3 regions of the Shewanella sp. SR44-4 genome follow, and region 2 is predicted to be linked to each of the others. Evidence: predicted binding sites of a transcription regulator. Region 2 holds the regulator's gene; each other region holds the start of a gene.
What was found. The regulator sigma-54, encoded in region 2, starts transcription at its own class of promoters, with help from an activator protein. The targets are predictions, from matches to a motif close to GTTGGCACGNNNNTNGNNT.
Positions count from the first base shown of each region.

Region 1: the regulator sigma-54 is predicted to act here: its motif matches at 1,489-1,507, upstream of flgA (flagellar basal body P-ring formation chaperone FlgA).
Region 3: the regulator sigma-54 is predicted to act here: its motif matches at 1,725-1,743, upstream of glnA (glutamate--ammonia ligase).

Region 1 is NZ_JACJDU010000010.1:101,314-104,486, reverse strand. Features, by position in the region: gene H5125_RS07135 (flagella synthesis protein FlgN) at 1-97, opposite strand, end outside; gene flgM (flagellar biosynthesis anti-sigma factor FlgM) at 199-528, opposite strand; gene flgA (flagellar basal body P-ring formation chaperone FlgA) at 603-1,310, opposite strand; gene H5125_RS07120 (chemotaxis protein CheV) at 1,680-2,600, shown strand; gene H5125_RS07115 (protein-glutamate O-methyltransferase CheR) at 2,673-3,173, shown strand, end outside.
Region 2 is NZ_JACJDU010000001.1:59,626-62,798, reverse strand. Features, by position in the region: gene lptB (LPS export ABC transporter ATP-binding protein) at 1-640, shown strand, start outside; gene H5125_RS00240 (RNA polymerase factor sigma-54) at 783-2,267, shown strand; gene hpf (ribosome hibernation promoting factor) at 2,293-2,580, shown strand; gene ptsN (PTS IIA-like nitrogen regulatory protein PtsN) at 2,583-3,026, shown strand; gene rapZ (RNase adapter RapZ) at 3,023-3,173, shown strand, end outside.
Region 3 is NZ_JACJDU010000002.1:64,426-67,598, forward strand. Features, by position in the region: partial or broken gene H5125_RS22100 (diguanylate cyclase domain-containing protein) at 1-109, opposite strand, end outside; gene glnA (glutamate--ammonia ligase) at 214-1,623, opposite strand; gene typA (translational GTPase TypA) at 2,104-3,173, shown strand, end outside.

The DNA.
Region 1 (3,173 bases), on a different contig from region 2:
GCGTTAATGTCTGATTTTGACTATCAAGCAGTTGGTGTAGCTCTTTGCGTTGATCTTCGCTTGCTTGCTTGTGTAATGGCTGGTTTAACTCTGTCATAAATTACTCTTAGGTTTTTTTAACTAACACTTCTCTATGATGCAAGTTTGCACCTATTATCTGTGTGTCGTTAAAACAAGTTAAAGAGTAACGTTTAACGGTTACTCTCTGTCAAACGATAAACCGCCTAGCTCTGCTTCAAAGCTGGCAATATTCGCTGCAAGCTTTTCTGGATCGACTTTATATCGTCCCTCAGAGATTGCTTGCTTAATTTCAGCGACCTTTTTTTGGTCTACTTCTGGTAACGATGCCATTTTTGTTTGCGCGCTCTGAAGCTGTTGAGCTTGAGAGGTAATGCTAACGGAATCTGTTTTAACCGGTGCAGCTGATTTTGGGGCTGCAGTAGTTGTAGATTGCGTAGCAGACTGCGTGTCACGTGCAGTGCGCATTTGTGTATTGGTAGCAGTGTTATGCTTAATATCAATTGCCATGGGAGGCTCCAGCGTAATGAATCAGGTTTTCCAATCAGGCTATCGGCACCCCAGGAAAAAACTTTAACGCTATTTTACATTCTTACTTCAACTTCGCCAACGCCAATTACAACCGCATCGAATTGTTTGCTAGTGTTACTGTTTTTTACTCTGATAACCTCATCGATATTGCCATCACGCAATGCTTCCCCAAGGGTTTTTATTTCTACATTAGTGGTCTTAGCATAAATAGAAACAGTGTCACCTTTGCAAACAAAGCACAGGTTATTGCTTAATACTGGAGAGTCTTTCGCTACCCGACGTTTCACCCGCGAGCCGATTAATGTCGTAGTGTCGGAAAAAAACTGACCTTTTAAGCTATATTGGTCAACATACATGACTTGTAAATGATGTTCGCCAATAATTTGGTCAGGGGACAATAGTTGGTTGGCCACCACAACAGGGTATTGGATTTCGACTCGAACAGAGAGATACATTTGCCATGGATAGTCATAGTCAGGGCTATTACAACTGAGTTTTACCATGTTATTTCGACTAATAGCCCGTTCACTGGCAAGTTCGACATTAATCGGTGGGTAACAGGCTGGTGGACTGATTCTGCCCTCAAGGTTTTGTGGGGTTATTTGCACTTTAGCTTTTGAGTCAGCATCAATTTTTTTGGCTACCGCCTCTTTAGCTAACGCATAAATGGTCGATAGTGAAGGTGTGATAATTTCTTCGCTAGCAATTGCAGGCAAAGAAAATGTTATTGAACACAAAAAACATAAAAAAAATACTTTCATAATGAAGATACTAGCTTGTTTTGCCAGAATGCACCTATACTTTGAAAAACGAAAAATATGCGAGTAATCTCTGCATACACAATAAGCTAAAATAAATGGGCTAGGGGACATAAGAATAACATTATCCCTTCGTCAAAAAAGTGTCAGTTCACAGTGCGAGCTAATTTATACAAAATTAAAGCAAGTTGCATGCCCACTTTTTGATTCATTAAATTGAGATGTATTTGTTAGATTGGTGATGGTTTACACTCAAATTGAGTGACCATCAGTAAGATATGTACTAACCGTATTATGCTAAACCAAGGTTTACTATAATTTCAAAGAACAATTTTTATCCTTTTGGGTGACAGTTAACTACAAGGCCTTGTTATGTCGAGCATTTTAGATTCAGTAAATAAACGTACCCAACTTGTCGGGCAAAACAGACTCGAGCTGCTATTGTTTAGGCTTAGCGGCCGTCAACGGTTTGGCATTAACGTGTTTAAAGTGAAAGAGGTTTTGCAATGCCCACCACTGACTACGTTGCCTAAATTAAACCGTTTTGTTAAAGGTGTTGCTCATATTCGTGGCTCAACCATTTCCGTTATCGATTTAAGTGCCGCAACGGGTGGACGCCCACTGACATCAACAGAAAATTGCTTTATTATCATTTCTGAATATAACCGTAGTATTCAAGGCTTTTTAGTCAGTTCAGTTGAACGTATTATCAACATGAATTGGGAAGCCATTATGCCTCCACCGCAAGGTTCTGGCCGTTCTTCTTATTTAACTGCGGTGACAGAGATTGAAGGTGAGTTGGTTGAGATTCTAGACGTTGAAAAAATTCTTGATGAAATTTCACCGGTTAAGACTTCTATCAGTAAAGAGCTTAATGAAGCATTAACTATTGATAGAGAACAGCATTATCATATTATGGTTATTGATGATTCTGCTGTAGCACGTAAACAAATTATTCGTTCGTTAGAGTCATTAAATCTGCAAATCGATACCGCTAAAGATGGTAGAGAGGCGCTGGAAAAACTGAAAAGTATTGCCGCAGAAATGGATGATGTTTCAGTTGAAATTCCGTTAATCATTTCTGATATTGAAATGCCTGAAATGGATGGTTATACCTTAACGGCTGAAATTCGTAATGATCCAAAATTAAAGAATATCAAAGTCGTATTGCACACATCATTAAGTGGTGTATTTAACCAAGCGATGGTACAAAAAGTAGGGGCTAACGACTTTATTGCTAAGTTTAATCCCGATGAGTTAGCCGCAGCGGTTAACAAACATTTAAGTTTATAAACCTTTTATTATTGCAAAAGATTGCAAAATATTAGAGGTTGAGTTCATAGGCTTACCTATTAGGAAGATAATGTGACAGATAAATCACTTGCTGAAGCAGAGTACAATCAATTTAGGCTGTTTTTAGAACAGCATAGCGGTATTGTGTTAGGTGAGAACAAACAATATTTAGTCCGCAGTCGTTTAGCGCCTTTGATGGGGAAGCATAATTTGCCTTCTTTGTCTGAGGTAGTTAAAAAGTCGATGAAACCGATAGAACGGCAACTGCGCGCTGAAGTGATAGATGCGATGACCACCAATGAAACGTTATGGTTTCGAGACCGTTATCCATTTGAATTACTGCACAATACTCTATTGCCTGAATACAGTAAGCTTGGCAGACCATTAAAAATTTGGTCGGCTGCGTGCTCTTCAGGTCAAGAACCTTATTCGTTGGCCATGACGGTGTTGGAATATCAACAACGTAAACCTGGTGCTTTACCAGGAGGCGCGACAATTCAGGCAACAGATTTATCACCTTCTATGCTAGATCGTTGTAAAAATGCTGAATATGATGGTTTAGCACTTGCTCGT
Region 2 (3,173 bases):
CCAAATTGTCGGTCTTTTAGGCCCTAATGGTGCAGGTAAAACCACCACCTTTTATATGGTTGTCGGCTTAGTAAAAAGCGATAAAGGCCGAATATTGATTGACGATGACGACCTTACTGCCGATCCAATGCATTTGCGCGCCCGCAAAGGTATAGGTTACTTACCACAAGAAGCCAGTATTTTCCGCAAGCTCACCGTTTACGACAACATAATGGCCGTACTGCAAACTCGCAAAGAGCTCAGCACAGACCAACGTATTGAACAGCTTGAGCACCTACTCGAAGAGTTCCACATTACTCACATACGCGACAGCCAAGGTATGTCGTTATCGGGTGGTGAACGTCGTCGAGTTGAAATTGCGCGCGCTTTAGCTGCTAATCCAAAATTTATTTTGCTTGATGAGCCCTTTGCTGGTGTTGATCCTATTTCGGTCATCGACATTAAAAAAATCATCCAACAACTTAAAAATCGCGGTTTAGGGGTATTAATTACCGACCATAACGTACGTGAAACGCTAGACGTTTGTGAGCGAGCCTATATCGTCAGCCAGGGTAATTTAATTGCCGAAGGCACACCTGATGAGATATTAAGTAATCAACAAGTTCGAGCTGTGTACTTAGGTGAACAATTCAAGCTATAGTTACTTTACTGGCCTTTTAGTCTAGCTAACTCATTTCATTGAACGATACCTAAACAACGTTAAATGTCATTGATGTTTATGGCAATCCATTATAGTTCGAGATTGTCATTTTTATGGAAAATCATCTAGGGATAAGCGGTAAATGAAAGCGTCACTCCAACTTAAAATGGGTCAACACTTAACCATGACCCCACAATTGCAGCAAGCCATTCGCTTACTGCAATTATCGTCATTGGAGCTACAGCAGGAAATCCAACAAGCATTAGATTCAAATCCATTGCTTGAAATAGAAGATGAGTTTTCTGAAGCAAAAGACTCCTTAAAAGAAAACCGCGACCAAGCGGATACAGACTTTAGTGACAACAGTATTGTTAATGTCGAAAAAGACACTTCCACCGTCGACATAACAGAATCCATGACCAAAGAAACCATGGATGATTTAGCCATGGATACCACATGGGATGAAGTATACACAGCCTCACCTATGTCAGGTTCAGGCAGTGCAAGCATGCGCGATGACGACATGCCCTTTCAAGGTGAAACCACCGAAGGTCTGTACGAACACTTAGAATGGCAAAAAAATCTCACTCCATTTTCAGACACCGATCTCGCCATTGCCACCGCCATTATTGATGCCATTGATGAACGCGGTTATCTAACCCAAAGTACCGAAGATATTCTCGAAGCCATGGGTGATGAAAATGTGGAACTCGATGAGGTTGAGGCGGTATTAAAACGCGTTCAACACTTTGATCCTGTGGGTGTTGCAGCACGTGATTTAAGCGAATGCCTATTTATTCAATTAGCGCAATACTCTAACGACACACCCCATATCGATAATGCCCGTTTGTTAATTAAAGGCTATTTAGAGTTAATTGCTGGCCGTGATTTCAGATTATTGATGCGTAAAACAAAACTAAAAGAAAATGAGTTACGTGACGCAATCACTCTAATCCAGACACTCAATCCTCGTCCGGGCTTATTAATTACCCCCATGGATGATGAATACGTGATTCCCGATGTCACAGTATTAAAGAAAAATGGCCGTTGGGTAGTAGAGTTAAACCCAGACAACATGCCTAAAATTGGTGTTAATCAGCAATATGCAGCCATGGCTAGAGGCAGTAAAAACCCGTCGGATAGTCAATTTATTCGAGGCCATCTGCAAGAGGCTAAATGGTTTATTAAAAGTATTGAAAGCCGTAATGATACTTTACTTAAAGTGGCAAATTGCATTGTGCAATTTCAGCAAGGCTTTTTTGAATATGGCGAAGAAGCCATGAAGCCTATGGTGCTCAATGATATCGCTGAAGCCGTAGAAATGCATGAATCGACCATTTCACGAGTCACCACACAAAAATATATGCACACCCCTCGTGGCTTATTTGAACTAAAATACTTCTTCTCTAGCCATGTCAGTACTGACGATGGCGGGGAATGCTCATCAACGGCCATTCGTGCTTTTATCAAAAAGCTGGTTGCCGCAGAAAACCAGAAAAAACCACTGAGTGACAGTAAAATGGCTCAGCTTCTGGCAGAACAGGGCATAAACGTTGCTCGTCGTACGATAGCAAAATACCGTGAAGCAATGATGATCCCGCCCTCAAACCAACGTAAGAGTTTATAACCTACTAGGCAATGGAGGATTTTTTATGCAAATAAGTCTGACTGGACGTCATGTCGAAATAACAGAATCTTTACGTGAATACATCCACAGTAAATTTTCAAAGCTTGAACGACACTTCGATCAGATCCATAATGTACACGTTGTGCTCAATGTAGAAAAATTACAACAAAAAGCAGAAGCCAAAATCAACATTAATGGCGCAGAAATTTTTGCAATGTCAGAAAGTACTGATATGTATGCTGCAATAGACGCCCTGATCGATAAACTCGACCGTCAGGTAATTAAACACAAAGAGAAGAATACAAAACACTAACGATGGAACTTTGTACCATTCTGCAGCCGGAATGCACTACCTGTGCCACACCGGGCAGTAAGAAAAAAGTACTGGAACTCATCAGCAATTTAGTCGCTGCCCAGTACCCAACCCTGTCTTCGCAAGAGGTTTTTGAAAGCCTGTTAGCGAGAGAGAAAATGGGTAGCACAGGTATAGGAAATGGCATTGCGATACCTCATGGTAGATTAACGACCATCGATCACCCTATCGCGATATTTATTAAATGTGAAGAAGCCATTGCCTTTGATGCAATCGATAAGCAACCCGTGGATCTTTTATTTGCTTTGTTAGTCCCTGCAGACCAGTGCCAACAACATTTAGGCACGTTATCGAGCATGGCCCAAAAGTTAAGCGATAAGCAAATATTGAAACAGCTTCGTAAAACTCACGACGCAACAGAACTTTATCAGGTTATTACTGCATGAAACTAGTTATAGTATCGGGACGTTCAGGCTCAGGGAAATCCGTTGCCCTGAGAGTATTAGAAGACCTAGGATATTATTGTGTTGATAATTTGCCTTTACCACTCATTGGCACATTATTAGCCCAGCTTAAAGGCAGTAATGATTTGG
Region 3 (3,173 bases), on a different contig from region 2:
CATGATTGGCTAAATGTAACGCTTTAGTTTTGGCAATAACTAAATCTGCAGTGCGATCTCTGACTCGTTGAGATAACTCTTCACGGCTGTTTATCACCTCTTCTGACATTTGCTGAAAACTATCATTCTCACCTCTTTTGAGCAAAAAAAAACCCGATAATCAATTATCGGGTTTTTTATTGGTTTGCTTGTTTAAGCAATTGTATTCAAGAATTACAAGCTGTAGTACATCTCAAACTCAAGTGGGTGAGTAGTACGTGCAACACGTTCTGCTTCAGCCGTTTTAAGTTGGATATAAGACTGGATAAAGTCTTCGCTGAATACGCCGCCTTTAGTCAAGAACTCATGGTCAGCTTGTAAATGTTCAAGTGCGTTTTCTAATGACGTTGCAACCTGTGGAATTTCAGCAGCTTCTTCAGGAGGTAAGTCATATAAATCTTTATCCATTGCTTCACCTGGGTGGATCTTGTTTTGAATACCATCAAGACCAGCCATAAGTAATGCTGAGAAACCTAAGTATGGGTTTGCATGTGGATCAGGGAAACGCGCTTCGATACGACGGCCTTTAGGGCTTGGTACCACTGGAATACGAATTGAAGCACTGCGGTTACGTGCAGAATATGCAAGCATTACAGGCGCTTCAAAATGTGGCACTAAACGCTTGTAAGAGTTAGTGCTTGGGTTAGTGAACGCATTCAATGCACGAGCATGCTTAATAATGCCGCCAATGTAATAAAGCGCTAAATCACTCAAACCAGCATACTTATCACCTGCGAATAAGTTTACGCCGTCTTTAGCTAAAGACTGATGCACGTGCATGCCGCTACCGTTGTCACCAACGATTGGTTTTGGCATAAATGTCGCTGTCTTACCATAAGCATGCGCCATGTTATGAACAACGTATTTTAGAATTTGAATTTCATCAGCTTTCTTAGTCAACGTGTTGAAACGTGTTGCGATTTCGTTTTGACCCGCTGTTGCTACTTCGTGGTGATGCGCTTCAACTACTTGACCCATTTCTTCAAGTACTAAACACATTGCCGAACGTAAATCTTGTGAAGAATCAACTGGTGCAACTGGGAAATAACCACCTTTCACCATTGGACGGTGACCCGTGTTACCTTCTTCATAGCTCTTAGCCGAGTTCCATGATGCTTCTTTTGCGTCAATCTTAACAAAACAACCTGACATGTCGGTACCAAAACGGACATCGTCAAATAAGAAGAACTCTGGCTCTGGACCAATCAATACTGTGTCAGCAATACCAGTAGAAATTAGGTAAGCTTCAGCTTTTTTAGCAATTGAACGTGGGTCACGATCATAACCTGTCATAGTACCAGGTTCTAAAATATCACAACGAATAAGCGCTGTTGTTTCTTCTGTGAAAGGGTCTAATACGAAAGTGGTTGGATCTGGCATTAGCACCATGTCAGATTCATTAATGCCTTTCCAACCTGTAATTGAAGAGCCATCAAACATTTTACCGTCTTCAAAGAAATCTTCATTTACTTGATGAGAAGGAATAGAAACGTGCTGCTCTTTACCTTTAGTGTCGGTAAAGCGTAAGTCTACAAACTTAACTTCTAACTCTACAAGTTGTTTTAAAACTGATTCAACTGACATTCTCAAGCCTCCGGTAGGGTAAAGGGTTGTCCCTTAAATAATTTTGCTATTCGCCAGATGATGCACCTGGAAAACGAATCTTTTCATAATTATCAGCAATAAAGCGATATTCATGCCAGATCGCTAACTAATTGATTTTATGAAGATGAGAAAGTTTCCAAATCTTCTAAATCATAACCTTGCACCAACCTCGTGCACCACTATGTTTCATCATGGTGCAAAAGTCCATAATGGTGCGTCATGTTAATGTTGCTGTTTTAGCCAATGTCACAGTTTTGTCTTACACCATGGTTATGCTTCATATATATACGTTTTATGCTGTTTATTAATCCATAGCAAGCGATAGATTTACAAGTGTTCAAAAATAATCCTATCTACAAAAGCTGCTGTGAAGTAGAATGGCACGCTTTTTTACAGTAGCTATAATCTATAACTACTGTTAGATCCTTTTTTTTTATTTGCTGGTTTAGAGGTTTATCCGTGCTAGAGAATTTACGTAACATCGCCATTATTGCCCACGTTGACCATGGCAAAACAACCTTGGTTGACAAAATGTTGGCGCAGTCAGGAACCCTTGCATCTCGTGGAGAAGCTACTGAGCGGGTTATGGATTCTAACGATCTTGAAAAAGAACGTGGGATCACCATTCTGGCAAAGAACACTGCCATCCAGTGGAACGACTACCGTATTAATATCGTAGATACTCCTGGCCACGCCGATTTCGGTGGTGAAGTTGAACGCGTTCTATCTATGGTTGACTCAGTATTATTGTTGGTTGATGCAGTTGATGGCCCAATGCCACAAACTCGCTTTGTAACCAAGAAAGCATTCGCTCAAGGCCTTAAGCCAATTGTTGTTATCAACAAAATTGACCGTCCAAGTGCTCGTCCAGATTGGGTTATTGACCAAGTATTCGATTTATTCGTTAACTTAGGTGCCACTGACGAACAACTAGATTTCCCAATCGTTTATGCTTCGGCATTAAATGGTTTTGCAACGTTAGATCCAGATGTAGCAAGCGATGATATGACGCCGCTATTCCAAACTATCGTTGAGAAAGTAGCTTTCCCAGATGCTGATGCAGAAGCTCCATTCCAAATGCAAATTTCTCAAATCGATTATAACTCATACGTGGGTGTTATCGGTATTGGCCGTATTACTCGTGGTAGCGTTAAGACTAACCAACAAGTGACCATTATTGGCGCTGACGGTAAGACACGTAACGGTAAAATGGGCCAAGTATTAGGTTACATGGGTCTTGACCGTACTGAAGTGCCAATTGCAAATGCTGGTGACATCGTTGCTATTACAGGTTTAGGCGAGCTTAAAATCTCTGATACTATCTGTGCAGTGAATGCAGTAGAAGCAATGCCACCGTTAACTGTTGATGAACCAACACTAACGATGACATTCCAAGTAAACACTTCTCCGTTCGCGGGTAAAGAAGGTAAGTATGTTACTTCACGTAACATTCTTGAACGTTTACAGACTGAATTAGTTCACAACGTAGCACTTCGCGTTGAAGAAACAGAAAGTCCAGACCGTTTCCG